One region of the Ideonella sp. FW305-24 genome, then DNA from elsewhere that is predicted to be linked to it. Evidence: riboswitches for the same ligand, from Rfam matches in the RefSeq annotation. Region 1 holds a riboswitch; the other holds the start of a gene.
The links. Region 1 has a riboswitch for glycine ahead of gcvT (glycine cleavage system aminomethyltransferase GcvT). Riboswitches for the same ligand answer to the same signal wherever they lie in the genome.

Region 2: another riboswitch for glycine. It lies ahead of AC3WR5_RS12365 (D-amino acid dehydrogenase); the one in region 1 lies ahead of gcvT (glycine cleavage system aminomethyltransferase GcvT).

What each region holds. Positions count from the first base shown of each region.
Region 1 covers NZ_JBYTAI010000022.1:7,581-14,401, forward strand. The annotation lists gene gcvP (aminomethyl-transferring glycine dehydrogenase) at 1-982, opposite strand, end outside; gene gcvH (glycine cleavage system protein GcvH) at 1,084-1,458, opposite strand; gene gcvT (glycine cleavage system aminomethyltransferase GcvT) at 1,626-2,771, opposite strand; glycine riboswitch at 2,831-2,958, opposite strand; glycine riboswitch at 2,975-3,066, opposite strand; gene AC3WR5_RS32205 (hypothetical protein) at 3,118-3,375, shown strand; gene AC3WR5_RS32210 (NAD(P)/FAD-dependent oxidoreductase) at 3,389-5,071, opposite strand; gene AC3WR5_RS32215 (hypothetical protein) at 5,149-5,316, opposite strand; RNA gene ffs (signal recognition particle sRNA small type) at 5,498-5,594, opposite strand; gene AC3WR5_RS32225 (AIR synthase-related protein) at 5,657-6,790, opposite strand.
Region 2 covers NZ_JBYTAI010000004.1:87,232-94,052, forward strand. The annotation lists gene AC3WR5_RS12325 (NAD(P)/FAD-dependent oxidoreductase) at 1-242, shown strand, start outside; gene AC3WR5_RS12330 (hypothetical protein) at 355-561, opposite strand; gene AC3WR5_RS12335 (hypothetical protein) at 724-981, opposite strand; tRNA gene AC3WR5_RS12340 (tRNA-His) at 1,382-1,452, opposite strand; gene AC3WR5_RS12345 (hypothetical protein) at 2,160-2,522, shown strand; gene AC3WR5_RS12350 (hypothetical protein) at 2,532-2,759, opposite strand; gene AC3WR5_RS12355 (hypothetical protein) at 3,043-3,282, opposite strand; gene AC3WR5_RS12360 (DUF3563 family protein) at 3,737-3,955, shown strand; glycine riboswitch at 4,147-4,272, shown strand; gene AC3WR5_RS12365 (D-amino acid dehydrogenase) at 4,325-5,653, shown strand; gene AC3WR5_RS12370 (LysE family translocator) at 5,691-6,317, shown strand; gene AC3WR5_RS12375 (M1 family metallopeptidase) at 6,521-6,821, shown strand, end outside.

The sequences.
Region 1 (6,821 bases):
GGATGTGCTGCTCGCGGGTCTGCAGCGCCAGGCGGTAGGCCGGCGCGCCGTGCGCGTCCACGCTCACGCCCACCAGTCGGCCGGGCAGCGAGCGCTTGAACTCGTCCTTGCAGGCCAGGTAGGCGGCGTGCGGGCCGCCGGCGCCCATGGGCATGCCGAAGCGCTGGGTGTTGCCCAGCGCGATGTCGGCGCCTTGTTCGGCCGGCGCCTGGATCAGTGTCAGCGCCAGCAGGTCGGCCGCGACGATCAGCAGGCCGCCCTGGGCGTGCACGGCATCAGCCAGCGGCTGCAGCGCGCGCACGCGGCCGGTCACGCCGGGGTACTGCACCAGCGCTGCAAAGCACTCTTGCTGGCCGGCCTGCTCGGCCGGGCCGACAACCACCGTGATGCCCAGCGGCTTGGCACGGGTGCGGATCACTTCCAGCGACTGCGGCAGCACGTCGTCGGCCACGAAGAAGGTTTCGCTCTTGCTCTTGCCCACGCGGGCGGCCAGCGTCATGGCTTCGGCGGCCGAGGTGGCTTCGTCCAGCATCGAGGCATTCGCCACCGCCATGCCGGTCAGGTCGGTCACCAGGGTCTGGAAGTTGACCAGGGCTTCCATGCGGCCTTGCGAGATCTCGGCCTGGTAAGGCGTGTAGGCGGTGTACCAGGCCGGGTTCTCGAGGATGTTGCGCAGGATGACGCCGGGCGTCAGCGTGCCGTGGTAGCCCTGGCCGATGAAGCTTTTCAGGCACTGGTTCTTGCCGGCGATGGCCTTCAGCTCGGCCAGCGCCTGGGCTTCGGTCAGCGGCGTGGGCAGCTGCATCGGCGCGCTGCGGGCGATGCTGGCGGGCACCAAGGTTTCGATCAGCGCACGGCGCGAGGCCGCGCCGATCACGCTGAGCATCGCGGCTTCGTCCTCCGGCGCCGGCCCGATGTGGCGGGCGACGAACTCGGCGTTGTTTTCAAGGGCGTCCAGGGGCGCGTGGGCGGACATCAGCATGGCAGCGGGTCTCGGCGGGGCGGCCGCGGTGGCGGCAGGGGAAAAGGCGGGGAAGGTCCGGCGACGGATCACGCCACCGAACCAGGCAGTTCAGTGCGGGATCAGAGCGTCTTCAGCAGTGCGTCGTACGAAGGCGCATCCATCAGCGCTTCGAACTCGGCCATGTCGGACACGTGGACCTTGAAGAACCAGCCGTTGCCCATCGGGTCGGTGTTGGCCAGCGATGGGTCGGCGCGCAGCGCTTCGTTGACTTCGACGACTTCGCCGCTGACGGGCATGTAGATGTCGGCCGCGGCCTTGACCGACTCGACCACGCCGGCGATGTCGCCCTTGGCGTAGGTCGTGCCGACCTCGGGCAGGTCCACGAAGACCACATCGCCCAGGGCGTCCTGCGCGTGCAGCGTGATGCCGACGACGGCGGCTTCGTGGTCCTCGATGTTGATCCACTCGTGATCGTTGGTGTACATGGTCGTCATGTGTCGGGCTCCGTGGTGTGGCGGGAGAAGGAATTCAGGAAAGAAACAAAAGGGGAGGCGGCAGAACGGCGGTGCCGTGCCAGCGCGCAGGTTAGATCGGCGAGGCGGGGCTGTCCAACCCCGGATGGGGCAGGTCGCATGCCGGCCTCGGACCGATCTCGCTGCGCTCAGCCGCGGTAGTAGCGATTCGGGGTGAACGGTGTCGCGGCGACCGTCATCGGCAGCCGCTTGCCGCGCACTTCGGCGAAGACTTCGGTGCCCACCGCGACCTGCGCGGTAGGCAGGTAGGCCAGCGCGACCGGCGTGTTCACGGTCGGGCCCAGCGTGCCGCTGGTCACGGTGCCCAGCTCGGTGCCGTCTGCCGAGAACAGCTTGGTGCCTTCGCGCACCGGCGCCCGTTCCTTGCCGACCAGGCCCACGCGCTTGCGCGCCGCGCCTTCGGCGAACTGGCGGTCGATGACCGCGGCGCCAGGGTAGCCACCAGCGCGCGCGCCACCAGCACGCCGCACCTTCTGGATGCCCCAGGTCAGCGCGGCTTCGACTGGCGTGGTCGTCGTGTCGATGTCGTGGCCGTACAGGCACAGGCCGGCTTCCAGGCGCAGCGTGTCGCGCGCGCCCAGGCCGGCAGGCTTCACTTCCGGCTGGGCGAGCAGTTCGCGGGCGAGGGCCACGGCGTCGTTCTCGTGCACCGAGATCTCGTAGCCGTCTTCGCCGCTGTAGCCCGAGCGGGTCACGAAGCATTCGGCGCCGGCCAATGTGAACAGGCCGCCGGTCATGAAGGTCAGCTTGGCGACTTCGGGGTTCAGGCGAGAGAGGGCGTCGACCGCCTTCGGGCCCTGCAGCGCCAGCAGCGCACGCTCGGGCAGCGGCCTGACTTCGCAGCGGCTGCCAATGCGGGCCTGCAGGTGCGCGATGTCCGCGTCCTTGCAGCCAGCGTTCACCACCACGAACAGGTCGCCGAAGCTGGCTGCTCCCTTGCCGGCCGGGCGGGTGATCATCAGGTCGTCGAGGATGCCGCCTTCGTCGTTCGTGAAGAAGGCGTAGCGCTGCTTGCCGGGCGCCAGGTCGATCACGTCCACCGGCACCAGGGTTTCGAGTGCGGCGGCCGCGTCGGCGCCGATCAGGCGCAACTGGCCCATGTGCGAGACGTCGAACAGCGCGGCCGAATCGCGGCACTGGCGGTGCTCGGCCATCAGGCCGGCCGGGTACTGCACCGGCATCGCGTAGCCGGCGAAAGGCACCATTCGGGCGCCGAGTTCGAGGTGCAGGGCGTGCAGCGGGGTCTGCAGCAGGATGTCAGGCGTGGAGCTCATGCGGGGTCGTCTCTTCAGGTCGGCGCTTGGAGGGCGGTCTGGCGAATCTCTTCATCCAATAGGCCCTCTCTGTCCGCTTTACCTGAGAGATTGACGGCGGGCCGTTGATAACGGCCACCGCTTGCCCCTTCGGTGGACGGGCTCATGGCCTTGCAGCCATCACCCGCCTCTCTCCAGTGAGGAACGCCTCGCCTGTTACGGCAAGACGCTTGTCAGTCCTTTTGCCTGAGCGTTCGAGGGGTGACCCTCTGCGCCTTCGGCGGCTCCTGGTGGAGCTCTCTCCTAACAAGCTGAGCAGTGTAACCGCAGCCGCGGGCGGCGCCAGCGCCGTGCGATAGTCTCGGCCGTGCCGAAAAAAGATCCAGACCCGAACCAAGACCGGTACCAACCGAGCTCGCGCCGCCAGCGCCTGATCGTCATCGCCGCGACCGCTGCCACCGTGGTGGTGCTGTGGCTGCTGCTGATCTACCGGCCAGGCGGCCATTACACGATCTACGACCCGCCCAAACCGGCGTGCAAGCCGGGGCAGACGACCGACTGCGTGGGTGGCAAGGCCGACGTGCTGTTGCTGCCGGCCTCGCCGGCTTCCGCCAGCGGCAGCTGAATTCGCTGAGGCTTCAGGCCGCGGCCAGCATCGCGCGGCCCACGGCCTCGGCGACCTCGATGCCGTCCACACCAGCGGACATGATGCCGCCGGCATAGCCCGCGCCTTCGCCCGCCGGGTAGAGGCCCTTGACGTTCAGGCTTTGGTAATCCTTGCCGCGGGTCATGCGCAGCGGCGACGAGGTGCGGGTCTCGACGCCGGTCAGCACCGCGTCTGGCATCGAGAAGCCCTTGATCTGCCGCTCGAAGGCGGGTAACGCCTCGCGGACTGCATCCAGCACGTAGTGCGGCAGGACAGGGCGGTCCTTGGCGGCCAGCTCGGTCAGGTGCACGCCGGGCTTGTACGAGGGCTCCACATTGCCGAGCACGCGGCTGGGCTGGCGCTTGATGAAGTCGCCCACCAGTGCAGCGGGCGCCAGGTAGCCGCCGCCGCCCAGTTCGTAGGCGCGCGATTCCCAGATGCGCTGGAAAGCCATGCCGTCCAACGGGTTGACGGGGCCACTTCCCGGTTTTTGCCGGTAGTCCGCAGGGGCTATGCCGACGACGATGCCGGCGTTCGCATTTCGCTCGTTGCGCGAATACTGGCTCATGCCGTTGGTCACCACGCGCTCGGGCTCGGAAGTGGCGGCGACCACGGTGCCACCGGGACACATGCAGAAGCTGTAGACAGAGCGGCCGTTGCTGGCGTGGTGCACCAGCTTGTAGTCGGCCGCGCCGAGGATGGGGTGGCCGGCATTCGTGCCGAAACGTGCCCGGTCGATCGCCCCTTGCGGATGCTCGACCCGGAAGCCAATGGAGAAGGGCTTGGCTTCCATGTAGACGCCGCGCTCGTGCAGCATCGTGAAGGTGTCGCGCGCGCTGTGGCCCAGCGCCATCACGACGTGGTCCGAGCGCAGTGTTTCGCCGGAGGCCAGCGTCACGCCGCGAATGTGGCGCTGCTCGCCCTTGCCTTCGATCAGCACGTCGGTGACCCGCTGCTCGAAGCGGATCTCACCTCCCAGCGCGACGATGTCGGCCCGGATCTTCTCGACCATGCTGACCAGTCGGAAGGTGCCGATGTGCGGCTTGCTGACGTAGAGGATTTCCTCGGGCGCGCCGGCCTTGACGAACTCGTTCAGCACCTTGCGCGTCAGGTGGCGCGGGTCGCTGATCTGGCTCCACAGCTTGCCGTCGGAGAAGGTGCCGGCGCCGCCTTCGCCGAATTGCACGTTCGACTCCGGGTTCAGCTGCTGCTGCCGCCACAGGCCCCAGGTGTCCTTGGTGCGCTGGCGCACTTCCTTGCCGCGCTCCAGCACGATGGGGCGCAGGCCCATCTGGGCCAGGATCAGCGCGGCGAAGATGCCGCAGGGGCCGAAGCCGATTACCAGCGGGCGCGGGCGTTCGGTGGCGTGGAAGTCCGCTGGCAAGTGGTCGTCGACATGGCCGACAAACTTGTATTCGGTGTCCGGCGTGAGCCGGATGTGAGGGTCACCTGCGTGCTGCTGCAGCACGGCGGCCTCCTGGGTCGCGTCGGTCAGCTCGCAGTCCACCGTGTAGATCAGCACGATGGCCGACTTCTTGCGCGCGTCGTAGGCGCGCTTGAACAGGGTGAACCGGCTCAGTGCCTCGTCCGCCACGCCCAGCCTGGCGACGATGGCCGGACGCAGCGCGTCTTCGGCATGGTTCAGCGGCAGGCGGAGTTCGGTGATCCTCAGCATGGTGCAGGTCTGCGGTGGCGGTCAATCAGGCCCTGGCGCAGGGCCAGTGACACCACCGGCAGGCCAGGGCGGGGGCTTTAGCCGCCCTTCTTCGCGCGCTTGCCGGCGCTCTTCTTGCTGCGCGTGTGCGAGCCACGTTCCAGGCTCACGCGCTGGCCGCGGTGCGTGGTGACGGTGACACCGCTCGGAGCGGCGGGACGCGGGGTGGCCTTGCGGTCGGCTTCGGTAACGATCTTGTTGCCCATGGTGGCTCCAGTGAAAAAAGAATCAACCCTCGATTAGGCCACAAGCGCCGTGGCTGGCAGCCCGTCTGGCGAGTCCGCCAGGCAAGGTTCAAAGAAAAAGCCGCCGCGCGGAGGGTGCGCAAAGCGGCTTGTTCAAGTGGCTTGGTGTCCTTTTGCTCGAACCCCGCGAGGGATTGGCAAAGGTGACGAGCCTGATCTCGGCACTGGTCACAACAGTTAGGGCTGCTTGGTTCCCCACCTGACCCAGTTGGCCGTGCTTCCATGCGAGGAGGCCCGTCACAACGAATTCTAACCCAGGCCGAAGAGGCGGCCCGGGCCCCGACCAGGAAATCCGGCGCTCTTAGCGCAGTTGCAGGTCGTCGTCGCCAAAGCGCACGTTGATCGGCTCGATCAGCACCTGCTTGCTGGCGCTGGCCTCGACCACGCCGGCGACGATCGCATCCACGCCCTGGGCCTTGGCGATCTCGACGGTGCGCTCGGCGTCCCCGGCCTTCACGAACAGCGCGAAGCCCGCGCCCATGTTCAGCGTGGAATAGGCCTCGCGGTCGTCTTGCTTGGCGTGCTGCTGGATGAACTTCAGCACCGGCGGCACGGCGGGCACGCTGTGGATGCGGTAGCTCAGGCTGCTGGGGTGGCGCAGCAGCTTGCGCCAGCCGTGGCCGGTGATGTTGGCGCAGTAGTGCATGGTCACGCCGGCCTTGGCCAGCGCTTCGGTGACCGGGCTGTACAGCGTGGTCGGCGCCAGCAGTGCTTCGCCGTAGCTGAGGCCCGGCTCGACTTCGGTCAGGTAGCCTTGCGGCAGCCGCTCCACCAGCTTGCGCGCCAGGCTCAGGCCGTTGGCATGAATGCCGCTGGAGCTGAGCAGCACGATGGCGTCACCGGCGCCCAGTGCGTCGCCCACGCTGAGGCGGGTCTTGGGGTTGATGATGCCGGTGCAGGACGCAGCCAGGTCGATGCGGCCACTCTCGACAATGCCGGCCAGTGCCGGCGTTTCGCCGCCGCCCCAGGCCACGCCGCACACGTCGCAGGCCTTCTTCCAGCCTTCGACCAGGGCTTGCGCGCGTTGCGCGTCGGCGAACCAGTCGCTGCCACCGGCGGCCCAGTAGGCCTGCACGACCAGCGGCGTGGCGCCGACGGTGATCAGGTCGTTGACCGCCATCGCAATGGTGTCCTGCGCAATCCCGGCGTAGTAGCTCTTGCCGGTCACTGCCTTCATCTCGTCGGCCACCAGGGCCTTGGAGCCCAGGCATTCGACGATGCTGGCCAGGTAGAACGGACCCACGTCGACCACGTAGGCCGATTCGCCGCGCGAGGCCGGCACTTCGCTGAAGCCGTGGCCGGCGAGGTGGCCGGCGGTGGCGGCAGCGGCGCGCTGCGCGGCGACCTTCAGCGGGTCGATCAGATCGTAGTTGACGCCGGCCTGCTCGTAGCTGAGGGTGTCGGCGGCGGGGCTGTGGGAAGCGGATGCGGTCATGGGTCGGGATTATCCGACAGCCGCGGACCGC
Region 2 (6,821 bases), on a different contig from region 1:
GCGCCGATGCGTTCTACGCGGCCATCCGCCGCTACTGGCCCGGCTTGCAGGACGGCGCCTTGCAGCCGGGCTACGCCGGCATCCGCCCGAAGATCAGCGGGCCGGGCGAGGCCGCGGCCGACTTCCTGATCCAGGGCGAGGCCGCGCATGGCGTGCGCGGCTTGGTCAACCTGTTCGGCATCGAGTCCCCGGGGCTGACCGCTTCGCTGGCGATTGCAGAGCGGGTGCTCGCGGCGCTGTAGCGCACAGGCGAAAAAAAGCCCCGCGGTTGCGGGGCGAATGAGTGGTCAGTGGGACCAGTCGATCAACTTGACATTCAGACAGCCACATCACACCGGCACATGGCCGGGGCGCTCAGCCGTTGATGCTGCGCTTGCCGGTGACCACGACCACCTGGGTCGGGGCGCTCGGCGTGGCCTGGGCGAACTGTTCGGCCTGGACCTGCCGGTCGGCGTAGTGGCTCAGGCTGGCCAGCACGGTCAGCGTGACGGTGGCGGCCAGTGCCAGGAAGGGGGCGCGGGTGCGAAGGCTGGTGGTGTTCATGAACGTGAAAGGGGTCATTTGGGGCTCCTTGCGGTGTGCGGTGGGTGTCGATGGATGTACTTTAGGCAGCCGCGATCCCGGCCGCGACCGTCTTGCGACAGGCGGGGCCGGCAGGCGATTGAGTTGCCTTTGCAGGCGATGAGTGGTGGCCAGCTGGCCGCTGCCGTGTGGCGCGGAGCGTCAGGTGCTCAAGGGCTTGCCGGGCGGCGGCACGGCCGAGGCCGGGGCTTCCGGCGCATCGTCCAGAAACAGCGCCGGCACGGCGGCAGCCGCCTCGGGCAACTGCGCGTCAGCCAGTTGCGAGCCCTGGCGCTGGGCTTCGGCCACCTGCACCAGGCCGGCCAGCAGGCTGAAAGTCATCACCGCGGCCATCAGCAGCAGGCCACTGCCCAGGCTGTCCAGCAGGGCGTTGGCAAGGGAAGAGATCCGGGTCTTCATCGGAAACTCCTTTCAATGGTTGAACCGCCAAACCGTGGCTCACAGCCTCGGCCCGGCGCTTGTCTGCGGTGTTGCGCGCTTGCCGGTGTCGGGTGAAGCTGCGCCTCAGTCGCGGAAATAATCCTGGCGCAGTGCGCCGTCAAAACGAGCCGCTGCGCAGGCAGCACTGCATGAAACCGGCGCGCCGAACCGCAGGGGCAGGGGTCTTGGCGCCCCAGCTTCTCCAGCAGTTCCTTGTCGCCATGCACCACCCGCGCGCCGCGCTTGACCCCGGTCTCGGACGGGTAGCCCTTGCGGCGCTTACGGGTGGCTTCGAAAGCTGAAGGCTTCAGCCGCCAGTGGGTTGTACTTCTTCATGATGTCCTCCTGTTTTTTGGGGTGAAAGCGCGATGCGCTCAGGGGTGACCGGTCGGGATCGAACCGACATCAGTGGCATCACAAGCCACGGCTCTGCCATTGAGCTACGGCCACGCCTGAGCGCATTTGGTGAAAGGTTCCGGTGACGGGTTCCGGTGCCGCCCAATCTTTGCGGCCGATTTCCGCCTTCGAAGCGTGAGCTCGACGAAGGCTTCGTGAAACATGGGTCTTCAGTCCCATCACGGTTGTGCTCCAGCGCGAACGCAAGGCCCGAGGGCTTGCGCCGTGTTCTCGCTGCACGACACGGGCGTCCCCGTGGCGCACATCCTGGCCGCTCTCACACAGAGAGCGCATGCTCGGCCTTGTGCCGAAACACACCCGTGATGGGACAGAAATTCAGAAGGTCAAAAGCAACAAGGCCCGGATCCTTTCGGATGCCGGGCCTCGATGGATTCGAGTAGGAGGCAACGCGCTATGCGCTGGCCTCGCCCGGGGGCATGTTGTGGCTGTGATCACCGGCCTGGCTGTTCGAACCGCAAACGTTTGCAGACAAGCCTGCAAACCCTGCACCCATGCCGGTGCACTGGCCCGAAAGGGGCAGCGAACGCTTGGCGATGAAGGTGGCGGAGTTCACGGTGAGACTTCGGTTGGGTTGGAACGAAAGACCTGGTGATCGGTGGAACCCGAAGGTTCCGGTGCCGTGAGCAGTGGAAGCCACTCAGCAGCGAATGGGTGAACTGTAAAGAGTCTTCACTTCTGCGTCAAGCGGGTGCGACAATCTTTGTGTTCCAGATCGTGTCTTTGCCGCCACAACCGCTTTCGTGTCAGACAACCTCACCGTGAATCGCCGCCAGAACGTGCTGGCCTTGTTTCAACGTTATGCCGAGTCGCAGATGCGGGCTGGCGTGCCGCCCAAGGGCATGGAGCAGGCCTTTGCGCAACAGCTGCAGATCAGCCCCAGCATGTGGAGCCAGATCAAGAGCAGCCGGCCCATCGGTGACAAGCTGGCGCATCAGATCGAGGTGGCCTGCGAGCAGCCGCTGGGCTGGCTGGACGGCGAGCATGTGCCGCAGTCGCCGAGCGCTGCAGAGCAGCAGTTCCTGGCCATGGCACAGGAAGTCTGGCGTGGCACGAATGCAGAAGGGCGCAAGCGCCTGAAGCAGTTGCTGAAGGAACTTCGCTGAGCGCTTGGCTCAGACGGCGCTGCGCTTGCCGCAGACCACGACGACCTGCACCGCGCCTTGCGAAGCGGCCTGTGCGACCAGCGCATCGTCCGCCTGGGCATTGGCGATCTGCGACAGGCCGGCCAACACGCTGAAGGTCACCATCGCGGCCAGGCTGAGGAAGCCGGTGCGGGCGGCCTTCGAGCTGGCTTGGAATTCGCGGGTGTTGACGTTGGCGGTGCTGTTGGGGGTGGTCATTTGAGGCTCCTGCTGGGCTGCAAATCGTGTTTCGATGGGTGGACTTTAGGCAGCGCCGCTTGCGCTTGCGACCGGGATGCGACGAGTTGCCGCAGCGCCTGGCCAAACTGCTGCGCGCAGGGATGAACGGCAGCGGCTGAACGGTGTGGAGAAGGTCTACCGGGACGTCCACTCAGTGGTGCGTCGACCGGCTGCTGCTGCAGCGGCCCGCTGGCGTTCGGCGCCACAACGAAAAAAGCCCCGCAGTGCGGGGCCTTCGGCGCGGGATCGACGCGACTGGGTGTCAGACCCGCTTGCCGGTCACGACGACGATCTGCAGCGGCATTTCGTTGGCCGGCACGGCGCTGGCGAGCATCGTCGCGGCGTTGCTGCGGGCCTGGGCCAACTGCACGTCCTGGACTTGCTGGCCGGCGATGTGGGTCACGCCCGCCAGCACCGTCAGTGTGACCACGGCGGCCAGACCGGCGAAGCTGGCGCGGGCGGCGTTGGAAGCAGCGGCGAAACGGGTGGCGGTGGCGGTCATGGTGGGCTCCTGGTGCGGTTCGGGGTGTCGATGAGTGGACTTTAGGAAACCGCGGACTGCGGTGCGACCGGGATGCGACGAGTTGCCGGTTTGGCCGCGCAGAAGGTTCGATTCGCTGACGAAACGTCGGTGGCCCGGCAGCGAATTCGCGCTTCGCGTGCTGCGATTGGGCACTCGGTGAGCAGTGCTGGGCGGCATTTCAAAGTCATGCTGTTTGTGCATAACCCGATGCGAAGGCACTTTGGATCCGGTCTGGTGAAAAGGCGGTTTTGCCAATGAAAACAAGGCTTTGCGTCGTGAAATGCGGCCGTTTCTAGGGCCTTGTTAACCGACCCCTCGCCAGCACGATTGAGTGGAAACCCTTAGACTGCATTGCATACAAAAACCAAACCGGGCTGTCCGGAGCCACCGCTCCGAGAGATGGCCCTCCATCAGCCCCAAAAGGGTACAGACCATGACCTCCGTTCAAAACACCTACGCAACTGTCCGGCGTTTCATCGCCCAACTGACTACCCCTTCGCAACGCGGCCAGGATGCCAGCCGTGAAGACGACGAGCGCTACCTGTCGCAAGCCGTCGACATGGGCGACCTGGAGCGGCGCATTCGCCAGCTCGAGCGCGGCACCGTCGAGAGCGCGCACACGCAGCTCAGCATGATGAGCTGGAGCCACTGAATGCGTTCCGACCTGATCCTGGCGATCCTGGGCGCCTTCCGCGCGGCGTTTGCCGCGCCGGTGCGACCGGCGGCCCCTGTGCCGCGTCGCCCGCTGTAAACTGATCTTCTTCCAGGAGAAGCCGAAGCACTTGTTGCCGAAGCTGCCGAAGGCGTACCCCTCAGAACGCTCAGGCCCAAAGACTGGAACCATCTCGACAAACTGGAGAGCGTTGCACGGCAGGCCTTGAAAGCTTCGCCGATGGCAGCCGCCGAAGGGGCAAGCGCCGCGGGGAACCGCGGCGTGAATCTCTCAGGCAAAAGGACAGTGGGGGCAGTGGCCGGAATCTTGCGAGCAGATCGCAAGGCTTCGGCCATTGCCCCTTTCTTTTTGCCTGAAAGAAAGCGCTTTCCCATGAAAGTCATCGTTCTCGGCGCCGGCGTGATCGGCGTGTCCACGGCCTGGTACCTGGCGCAGGCCGGGCATGAGGTCACCGTGCTGGAGCGCAATGCTGGTGCGGCCCGCGAAACCAGTTTCGGCAACGGCGGCCAGATTTCCGTCAGCCATGCCGAGCCCTGGGCCAACCCCAGCGCGCCGCTGAAGCTGCTGAAGTGGCTGGGCAGGGAAGACGCACCGCTGCTGTTCCGCCTGCGGGCCGACCCGGCGCAGTGGCGCTGGGGCCTGAAGTTCCTGCTGGAATGCCCGGCCGCGCGTTCCAGGCGCAACATGATCCAGCTGCTGAACCTGGGCACCTACAGCCGCAGTTGTCTTCAGGCGCTGCGCGCCGAGACCGGGTTGCAGTACGACCATCTGACCAAGGGCATCCTGCACTTCTACACCAGCCAGCAGGAGTTCGACCTGGCGGTGGAGCCGGCGCGCGTGATGCGCGAACTCGGCTGCGAGCGCGACGTGATCGGCCGCGATGAGGTCGTCAAGCTGGAGCCGGCGATGGCCCACATCGCACCGCAACTGGCCGGCGCCACCTACACCAGCGCCGACGAATCCGGCGACGTGCACAAGTTCACCACCGGCCTGGCCGCACTCGCGGCCGAGCGTGGCGTGAAGTTCCGCTACGGTGTGCGGGTGCAGAAGCTGCGCAGCGAAGGCGGCGAGATGAGCGGCGTGGAGTTCGCCAATGAAACCGGCCTGTACGAGGTGCTGAGTGCGGACGCCTACGTGCTGGCCGCCGGCAGCTTCAGCCCGCAGTTGGCCAAGCAAGCCGGCCTGACGCTGGACATCTACCCGGCCAAGGGCTATTCGGCCACGTTGCCGGTGCTGGACGCCGCCAAGGCCCCGCAGGTCAGCCTGACCGACGACGAGTACAAGCTGGTTTTCTCGCGCTTCACCTCGCCCGAGGGTGACCGCCTGCGCATTGCCGGCACGGCCGAGCTGAACGGCTACGACCTGGCGCTGAACCCGGTCCGCTGCGAGGCCATCGTGCGCCGCACGCTTCAGCTCTTCCCCGGCGTGAGCCGGCCCGAGCTGGCCAGCTACTGGACCGGGCTGCGCCCGGCGACGCCTGGCAACGTGCCCTACATCGGCGAAAGCCGCGTGCGCAAGCTGTTCCTGAACACCGGCCACGGCACGCTGGGCTGGACCCACGGCGCTGGCTCCGGCCATGCGCTGGCGCAGCTGATCGACGGCCGCCGGCCCGAGGTCGACTTTGCCTTCTGCGGCCCGCTGCCGGCCAGGCAAAGCCTGTCGCTGCAACCGGCCTGAGTGGGGCCCGCTGTCTGTCGGCCTCTAACATTGGTCGATGGACATCTCACTTTTCAGCCAGGCCATGTTGGTCGGCCTGTCGATCGCCGCGCCGGTCGGGCCCATTGGCCTCTTGACCATCCAGCGCACGCTGGACCAGGGCCAGGCCGCCGGCCTGGCCACCGGCTTGGGCGCCGCCGCGGCGGACGCCTGCTATGGCGCACTGGGCGCGTTTGGCGTCACGCTGGTGATCGACTGGCTGGTCGGCGCGCGCGTGCCGCTGGCCCTCGTCGGCGGCGCGGTGCTGGCCTGGCTCGCATGGCGCACCTGGCAGGCGCCGGTGGCCGAGCGCGCGGCTTCAGCGCCCGGCACCGGCAGCCTGCTGGGCTCTTTCGCCGGCACCTTCCTGCTGACGCTTTCCAACCCCGCCACCATCCTGTCCTTCCTGGCCATCTTCGGCGCGCTGGCCGGCAGCTCGGCGCAGCCGGCTTCGCCGGGCTGGATGATCCTCGGTGTGGGTTGTGGTTCTGCGCTGTGGTGGTGGCTCTTGACGGCAGTCGTCGGCCGGCTGCGCCAGCGCTTCGATGTGCGTTGGCGGCGCCGCGTGAACCAGGCTTCGGCGCTGCTGCTGGGTGGGTTTGCGCTGTGGCAGTGGGTCTCTCTGGCGCGCTGGACGCTGGGCTGAACGCTTCTGCAGTTCGTCGCGCCAGCCTGCAACTGGTCGGCGCCAGCGGCATCCTGTCGCAACCGAGGCTCATTCGGCGAAGGCCTTCCTACAGTCCGCCGCGCCGGCTGCGCGGCGCCTCGCCAGCGCGGACGCCTAACATCCGGCCTCTTGCCCAATCCCGGACTCAACCCCAACCCAACTCGAAGACTGAGCTCATGCGCATGTCGAGACTCCTGACCGGACTGGCCGCCTCATCGGCGCTGGTCCTGGGTGGCCTGGCCCTGACAGGCTGCCACCCCTCCGCACCGCCAGGCGCCACCAGCGCTTCAGCGGCCGCGGCGCCCGCAGCTGCCAGCGCGGCCACCGTGCCGCCGTCGCCCGACGGCATTGCGCTGGCCTCGCCACATGCGGCCATGGTGCGCGAGCCCAGTGCGCCCGGTGCCTGGGGCGGCCCACGCCAGCCCGGCGCGGCCACGCTGTCCGACCGCGTTGTGGACTACCGCATCCAGGCCAAGCTGGACC